2 regions of the Brenneria izadpanahii genome follow, and region 1 is predicted to be linked to the other one. Evidence: riboswitches for the same ligand, from Rfam matches in the RefSeq annotation. Region 1 holds a riboswitch; the other holds the start of a gene.
What was found. A riboswitch is a leader RNA that binds a small molecule or an ion and turns the genes downstream of it on or off. The one in region 1 is predicted to bind FMN.
Positions count from the first base shown of each region.

Region 2: linked by a shared signal. The riboswitch ahead of ribB (3,4-dihydroxy-2-butanone-4-phosphate synthase) and the one ahead of HC231_RS00625 (class I SAM-dependent methyltransferase) in region 1 are both predicted to bind FMN.

Region 1 is NZ_CP050854.1:145,026-149,416, forward strand. Features, by position in the region: gene HC231_RS00615 (transporter substrate-binding domain-containing protein) at 1-272, opposite strand, end outside; gene HC231_RS00620 (LysR substrate-binding domain-containing protein) at 531-1,460, shown strand; FMN riboswitch at 1,572-1,723, shown strand; gene HC231_RS00625 (class I SAM-dependent methyltransferase) at 1,793-2,521, shown strand; gene HC231_RS00630 (LysR family transcriptional regulator) at 2,635-3,504, opposite strand; gene HC231_RS00635 (MFS transporter) at 3,614-4,391, shown strand, end outside.
Region 2 is NZ_CP050854.1:4,260,381-4,264,771, reverse strand. Features, by position in the region: gene zipA (cell division protein ZipA) at 1-420, shown strand, start outside; gene yjeH (L-methionine/branched-chain amino acid transporter) at 528-1,781, shown strand; gene ubiK (ubiquinone biosynthesis accessory factor UbiK) at 1,828-2,115, opposite strand; FMN riboswitch at 2,331-2,524, shown strand; gene ribB (3,4-dihydroxy-2-butanone-4-phosphate synthase) at 2,668-3,321, shown strand; gene HC231_RS18960 (M24 family metallopeptidase) at 3,352-4,391, opposite strand, start outside.

The sequences.
Region 1 (4,391 bases):
TCCGCGGTCACGCAGGTTAAATCCAGCTTGGCGGCATCGCCGAACGCCCATTGCGCTATTTGCCGCGCCATATCGACCTCGACGCCCGCCGGGGAACGCGTTGCATCGATGAAGCCATAGGGCGGCTGGTCGCAGCGGACGCCGGCTTTTAACGCCCCTTTGGCTATGATGGACGGCGGAGCGGGGGGCAGTTCCGCCGAAAACGCCGGCAAGGAGGATAGGGCGATAGCCGTGAACAGGACGCAACGACTTGTCTTCAGGGGCAAATTCATACATTGACTCCTTACACCAAAGATGACTGACAGAGGCGGCGCCGCATCGATGGCGCGCGGCGGCCAAAACCGGATCCTGTGATGAAATTGAGTCTAAAAGGTTTGAATCCGCAAAGATAATTCCGATGTATGACCGCCCTATGCGTTTTTGATATACAGTGGCTTGGGCGTAAGACGGGAAGAAAAAAACGTTGGCGTTATAAAAACGGACGGGACTGCTCTTATATCAGGGACGGGCTCTGTTTTTATGAGGTAATAATGATTAATTTCAAACAAATAGAAGCCTTCCGCGCCGTTATGCTTTCGGGTTCGATGACCAAAGCGGCGAAACAGCTCCATACCTCGCAGCCGAATGTCAGCCGTATTATCGGTCAGTTGGAGCGTCGTATCGGTATCCGCTTGTTTGAACGGGTAAACGGCCGGCTGATACCCACGCAGGAGGGGAGCGGTTTTTTCAACGATGTGGAGTATGCCTTTTCGGCCTTACGCAGTCTGGAGGATTCGGCGGCGTCCATTCGTAATTATCTCACCGGCAGACTACGGATCGTCGCGGTTCCTTCGCTGGCGGCGATCCTGGTGCCGACGGCGATAGCCGATTTCACCCAGCGGTATCCCAATGTTTCCGTATCTCTGCACGTTAGCGACTCGCTGACCGTCTGCCAGTCGGTGGCTAATGGCAACTTTGATATCGGCATCGCTTCTGAAACCTATGACAATGTCGGCTCTGATTGCGTGGTGCTCTGCCAGTCCGAAGGGGTATGCATCTTACCGAAGAATCATCGGCTGGCACTGCGCAATACCTCGATTACCCCCGACGATTTGAATGGTGAGCGGTTTCTGTCTATGGCGCGGGGCGATAGCATGCGCCGGCGGATCGATCTTCTGTTTAATCAGGGCAAGGAAGACCGGCGCAAACTCATCTATGAAACGCATTACGCCACCGCCCGTAACAATATGGTCGGGCTGGGCATGGGGGTGAGTATCGTTGATCCATTGACCTTACACGACGTCGGCGGCAGCGACATTAAGGTGCTTCCTTTTGAGCCGACCATCCATTTTCAGACCTTCCTGGTGTTTTCGCAAAACCATCCGAATACCGTACTGGCAAAACAGTTCTCCAGCTATCTGACCTGCTGCATCGAAAAGAAATTGGAAAAGCACAAAGGTCAGGTGCGGCATCTTGCTTAGAGCGGAGCATTATTCATTCGCGTGGTAAATGCGGCGCGGCCCTTCAAAGGGACGCTTATTAAGCGTGTTTGTTGTAAATCATGAAAAATATTACTGAATCCTCTATTTTATAGCGGTCTTCAGGGCAGGGTGGAATTCCCTACCGGCGGTAATCAGAGAACTGTACTGAGAGCCCGCGAGCGCTTCAGATTGATTTCTGGAGGTCAGCAGATCTGGTGAAACTCCAGGGCCGACGGTGATAGTCCGGATGAAAGAAGATCGGCCAAAGATATTTGGCCGGCAGTTTGTGCCCTGAAACGCCGACAATAATTTTTATTTGAGGAGCGTTTCATATGAATAAGCCGCAAAATATTTATGATGATCCGGTGTTTTTTGCAAAATATAAGGATCTGCGCAGAAACGATACCGGCCTTAACGGCGATCTGGAAATTCCCGCGCTACGCGGGTTATTGCCCGATCTTAACGGGGCTAGCGTATTGGACCTGGGCTGCGGTTTTGGCGACTTTTCCCGCTATGCGAGGGAAAAAGGCGCGCAAGACGTTACTGGCGTTGAAATTTCCGGCAAAATGCTAGAAGAAGCCAATAGATTGACTAATGATGACCGTATTAATTATATCAATGCGGCCATAGAAGATTTTAAGTTTGAAAACGATCGCTATCACCTTGTCGCGTCATCGCTGGCGTTGCACTATATCAATGATTTTAATCGGATTTGCCGCAACGTTTTTTCCTGTTTAAAAAAAGGGGGATATTTTGTTTTCAGCGTTGAGCATCCTATGTGTACCGCCTGGCCCGTTGGTTGGTTAGGGAGCGATGAAAATTTATTTTGGCCCGTGCGTGATTACCATGACGAGTCAGTAAGGCACACTAAATGGTTTGTTGATGACGTGGTTAAATACCATCGGACTACGCAGACATACATCTCTGATTTAATTGGCTGTGGTTTTAACATATGCGCGCTTAAAGAGCCGCAGCCTCTGCCCGATGCGGTGAAAAAACGGCCGGAACTGGCGGTCCATAATATGAGGCCGCCATTTTTAATTATTAGCGCCAGAAAATAGCAATCTCTTTTATTTCTGCTCCAGCCCGACGGCGGAATATCGATGTTAAAAACGAGGTGACGTTTTGGGCTGGAGATTAGCGTGATGTAATAAATAGACTAAATCACGCTTATTTATTTTGTTTCAAAGGATGCCGTTATCGCCGCGATGGCCGCCTGAACGCGGCCCGCGGACCAGACATCCGGATTGACCACCAGCCAGATATCGGCGGATTCGCTGCGCGCGGGCATGACGTTTACCAGTTCAGGACAGCATCTTCGCATGATTTCCCTGGCCATCATGCCGATACCCTGGCCTTGGCGAAGGGCTTCGATGTACATCCACTGCGAGGGGGTTTCCAGCACGATACGTCCGTTGGTCAGGGGTTCGCCGCACAGCATTTGCCAGTATTGCGGCACCGCCTGCTGCGGAAACATCACCAGATCGTGACCGGAAAACGCATTGCCGGATATTGGCCGGCCTCGCCGGGAGACATACTCCTCGGATGCATACAGGCCAAGCTGAAAAGTCGCCAGACGGCGGATGATTAGGTTGCTATCCGTGGGACGCGCGCTGCGTACCGCCAGATCGGCCGCGCCGCGCCGGATATCCACCACGCCGGGGGAAGTGGAGAGCGTTACCGTAATATTGGGACTGGTTTGTTTGAGTTCACGCAGCGCCGGCAGCAAAAAACAGCGGGCCAGCGAGTCGGTGGAGGCGATATGTACTTTGCCCGCTAGAGACGCATTCATCCCCATGCTTTTTCGTTCAATGGTTGCCGCCGCCGCTTCCATTTGTTCGATATCGGGCAGTAGCTGTTTTCCGCTATCGGTCAGCCGGTATCCTTCCGGTGAACGGTTGAATAGCGGGGCGTTCAGCTCCTGTTCCAGCGAACGCAGCCGGCGGGCCACGGTGGCCTGATCGACGCCCAGACCGGCGGCGGCGGCGCGTAAACTGCCGGTGCGGGCGACCGCTAGTAAATAACGGGCATTATCCCAGTTCATGATCCCCTCTGTATTTTTGCCGCAGGTAAGCCTATTTCCGCTGCGTTTTAAACGCTCTCTTCCCTTTTTACACTCTTCGCTATGTTCCGCCAATCAATAGGGAAAAATCATGTCGCGGCTATGCTTGGCTACGAACAAATCGCGCCGGATTCATATCCTGCTGACGCTGTGCGTCGGGATGTTTATGGCGATCCTGGATGTTAATGTGATTAATATCGCCACGCTTAATATTCAGTCTGAGTTTCATTCATCGATTTCCGCGCTGACCTGGGCGGTGGACGCCTATAACCTGACGCTTTCCGGGCTGATGCTTTCGGCGGGTACTCTGGCCGATCGCTATGGCGCCCGGCGTATGTGGCTGCTGGGTTTGATGGTGTTTACCGGCGCGTCGGCCGGTTGCGGCATCAGCGGGTCAATGCCGCAATTAATTGTGCTGCGCCTGATTCAGGGGGTGGGCGCAGCGTTATTTATTCCGGCTTCATTCTCATTACTGTCGGCTATCTGGCCGGATAGTCTGTCGCGGCAGCGGGCGATCGGCCTGTTTGGCGGCATGGTGTCGGTTGCGGCGGCGGCGGGGCCGGTACTCGGCGGCGTTCTGGTCAGCTATTTCAGCTGGCGCAGTATCTTTCTGATTAATCTACCGATTGGCTTATACGGCGTACTGACCGGTTACCGTCTGCTGCCTTGTCCGCCGGGGAACCCGGGAAAAGGGCTGGATATGGCGGGACAGATTTTGGCGATCGTCACGCTAGGATGTATCAGCTATGTGCTGATACAGCTTCCGGCGCAGGGATGGTCGCATAGCCTGTTACCGCTTATTACGCTGGTTTCACTGATATGCGCAGCGGGATTTATCGTGGCGGAGCGGCGCGCCGTTTCCCCCATGC
Region 2 (4,391 bases), 1.2 Mb from region 1:
AAAGAGGCTGTTTTGGTACTGCACGTCGCCGCGCATCAGGGCGGCGTTATCGGCGGCGAACTGCTGCTGCAAAGCGTGTTGCAGTCGGGATTCCAGTTTGGGGAAATGAATATTTTCCATCGCCATGTCAACCCGTCCGGTGGCGGACCGGTGTTGTTCAGCCTGGCTAATATGGTGAAACCCGGTTCATTTAACCCGGATGAGATGTCCGAGTTTTCCACTCCCGGCGTCTCCATGTTTATGATGGTGCCTTCTTATGGCGATGCCAGTCAGAACTTTAAGCTGATGCTTCAGTCGGCGCAGCGTATCGCTGATGATGTCGGCGGCGTCGTTCTTGACGATGAACGCCGGATGATGACGCCGCAGAAAGTCGAATCTTATAAAGCGCGAATTCGGGACGTATTGAAAGCCAATACCTGACGCAGGATAATGATTCGTGACAAGGCCTCCGTTTTGGGGGCTTTTTTTTTTGCATGGATTGATGCTGCGTGGCCTGGAAAAACAATGAAAAAATAAGGTGAGTGAGCGTGAGTGAAACAAAAGGATTAAAACAGGAGCTGAGCATGATGCAAGGCGTCGGACTGCTTTCCACTTCTCTGCTGGGGACGGGCGTTTTTGCGGTGCCGGCGCTGATCGCGCAGATTGCCCAGCAGGATAGTCTGTGGGCTTGGCCGTTGTTGATCCTTTTCGTTTTCCCGATTGCGATCGGGTTCGCGGCGCTGGGGCAGCACTTTCCCAATGCCGGAGGAACCGCCCATTTTGTCGCCATGGCTTTCGGACCTCGTCTGGCGCGGGTCAGCGGTTGGCTATTTCTGTCGGTTATTCCGCTTGGGTTGCCGGCCGCGTTACAGATTGCCGCCGGTTTTTGGCAGGCCGTATTCGGCTGGAGCACGAATGAATTGCTGCTGGTGCAGTTGCTGACGCTTGGCGGGATATGGCTGCTGGGGAGGCGTAGTGCGAGATCGAGCGGCAATATTCAGGTCATTATCGCGCTGTTGGTCGTCGGATTGGTGGTAGCCATCTGGTGGAAGGGGGGCATTACGCCGGCCCAAATCCATTGGCCGGCGGCCAGTGAGTTTTCCTGGCCGAATACTTTTGATGCGTTGGCAGTGATGTTCTGGTGTTTTGTCGGCATGGAGGCTTTTGCCCATATGGCGACGGAGTTCCGCGTGCCGGAACGCGATTTCCCCAGGGCATTGCTGATCGGCATGTTGGTGGCCGGCGCGGTTTACTGGGGATGCACCGTCGCCGTGTTGCACTTCCATGCTTATGGCGAAGCGTGGGTGGCGACCTCGTCGCTGCCGCGTATCGTCGTACAGTTATTCGGCGAGCAGGGGATGTGGCTTGCCTGTCTTGTCGGCTATCTGGCCTGTTTTGCCGGTGTGAATATCTATACGCAGGGTTTTGCCCGTCTGGTATGGTCGCAGGCGCCGGCGGGCAGCGCGCTGGCTCGGCTCTCCGCCGGACAGACGCCAACCAATGCGCTGTCTGCTGTGGTATCGTGCTGCGTGATGAGTTGTTTACTGATTTACTGGCTGAAATTGCCGCTGGATCAGCTTATCGTGTACGCGAATGGAATTTTTGTTTTGATCTATCTGCTGTGCATGCTGTCGGGATGGCGATTACTGAAAGGCCGGGCCAGAGTTATGGCGATGATCGGCAGCCTGCTTTGCTGCGCGCTGTTATTGATGATCGGTTGGAAATCGCTTTATGCGCTTATCGTGCTGGCGTTACTTTGGTTTTTCCTGCCGCATAAACAAAGGAAGCTCGCTCTCGATTAAGACGACGCCTCCGGCCAGGCGGGCGGAGGCGTTAATGACGACGAGATTATTCGCCGTCTGGCTTCTCGGCGGCGGCCGGTTTCTCTTCGGCGGAGAGCTTTGCTTCCAACTCGCTCAGGCGTTGCTCCAGCCGGGCGATTTTCTCACGCGTGCGCAGCAGCACCTGGGTCTGAACGTCAAACTCTTCGCGATTGACTAAATCAAGCCGGCTAAACTGCGCCTGTAATACCTGACGAATTTTCTTCTCTACGTCGTCGCCCAACTCCCGGATACCTTTCGGCATGGACTCATGCACCTGACGGGCGATCTGTTCAATCTTCTTCGTGTCAATCATGGCGCTTTCCTGATTATGCTATGTCGGATGATCATAGCGTTCAGTGTAATGCTAGTTGATTGCCGGATAAACTAAAACTCACATTTATCCCCGCCATCTTCCACGTTTCCGCTTGATACTGGCTTGATGCGCCTGGCGATTATTCCGTGGAGTAACGTCACATTTCTTGTTGTTAATCAATTGCCCTGTTACTGCATTGGCGCTATAGTAAATCCGCTTATTCTCAGGGCGGGGTGTAATTCCCCACCGGCGGTAAACCAGCCGTATATATATTGTTATATACGCGTTGGAAGCCCGCGAGCGCTCACTGTTGGTTTACCGGCGAATAGTTTGGTTTTCCAGCGTGAGGTCAGCAGATCCGGTGTAATTCCGGAGCCGACGGTTAGAGTCCGGACGGGAGAGAGTAACGGTACCTGTCGGGTAGTTATATTTTTATATAATTATATCCACTCGCGTTATTTTTTAGTCATTGCAACGCAGCTTGTTGCGATGGCGGCTCCTTAATCTCGCCCTGGTTCTGGTAATCCATATTAACATTGAGGTTTTTTTACCATGAATCAGACATTACTTTCTGAATTCGGCAGCCCGTTTGAACGTGTGGAACACGCGCTTGATGCTTTGCGTCAAGGCCGCGGCGTGTTGGTGCTGGATGACGAAAATCGTGAAAACGAAGGTGACATGGTTTTTGCGGCTGAAAATATGACCGTAGAACAGATGGCGCTGACGATCCGCCACGGCAGCGGCATTGTTTGCCTGTGCCTGACGGAAGAGCGCCGTCAGCAGTTGGAGTTGCCGATGATGGTGGAGCATAACTCCAGCCATTATCAAACCGCGTTCACCATCACTATCGAAGCGGCGGAAGGCGTCACCACCGGGGTTTCCGCGGCGGATCGTCTTACCACCATCCGTGCGGCGATTGCCGACGATGCCAAACCGAGCGATTTGAGCCACCCCGGACACGTTTTCCCGCTGCGCGCTCAGCCGGGCGGCGTATTAACCCGCGGCGGACACACTGAAGCGTCGGTCGATTTGGCTACGCTGGCTGGCCTGAAACCGGCCGGCGTACTGTGCGAACTGACCAACGATGACGGCTCCATGGCGCGCGCGCCGGAAGTGATCGCCTTCGCCAAACAGCATAATATGCCGGTATTGACGATTGAGGATATCGTGGCCTATCGCCAGGCGACGGAACGTAAAGCCAGCTGATTTTCTTGATTCAAGATAACGCGCCATATATCAATATGGCGCAATAAACGCCTGCCTGGGCAATCGGCTCAGGCGCTTTCCTCCCTGGGGCGTCACCTGCACCGTTTCGCTGAAAGCGATCCCCTGCGCCGACGCATACATATGAAAAACCATATTCTCTTCCAATTGCCAGTTTGCCGCCGGCGTAAAGCAGTATGAAAAGTCGCTGGGTCTGGGCGTGCGGGTATATAACCCTAACGCGCAGCCGGTGACGTTGCCGTAAGCGCGGCGTAATCCCGCAGCCATCACCCCTTCGCGCAGTAACGCGTCCACTTCAGTGGCCGGCGTGTTCGGGGTCATCATCGCCAACTGCCGATCCTGCAATTCAATCAGTTGCCGCGCCACCTGTTGCTGCTGCTCCGTTGGCTGGCCGATAAATATCGGCCGCATAATCCGGGCGCTGTAATGCCTGACTTTCGGGATCAGTTCGACATGCAGAATATCGCCGGCCGCCAGGCGGTGCTCGTGGTTGCTGTTATGCAGAAAGCCGTTGTCGCTGCGCGAGCAGACGATAGGCCCGGTTTCTCCGGTGTCGGCGCCTTCACGCAGGAAACAGGCGGCCGCCAGCGCCGCCGCGTCCCGTACCCGCCAGCCGCCCCTGACCTGTTCCGCCAGCGCCGACATGGCGCGATCGGCGATATCGGCGGCCTGTTGCAGGTAGGCCAGTTCCTGAGGGAATTTTACCTGCCTTAACCGATCGCTGACGCCGGTCATATCAACCCAATGCGAGCCGGGCAGGCATTTTTGCAACTGCCGCCAGTTGTGCACCGTCATGCCGTAAGAGTTGAAGTCCGCGGCGATCCTGCCGCTTCCGTATCCTTTTGCCGCTATGCTGTCCGCCACGCATTGCCAGGGCGATTGGTGGTCGTCGAAGGTAACGATCTCCCGCAGCCAACTGCTTTGGCGGCAAGGCGCTTCATCCAACTGGCGCAGCACCATCCAGGGGTCGCCTTGCACCGGAACCAGACAGGCGCGGTACAGGGTTTCTGATACGCTATATCCAGTCAGCCAGGCCAGGAGCTCCCCCTGGT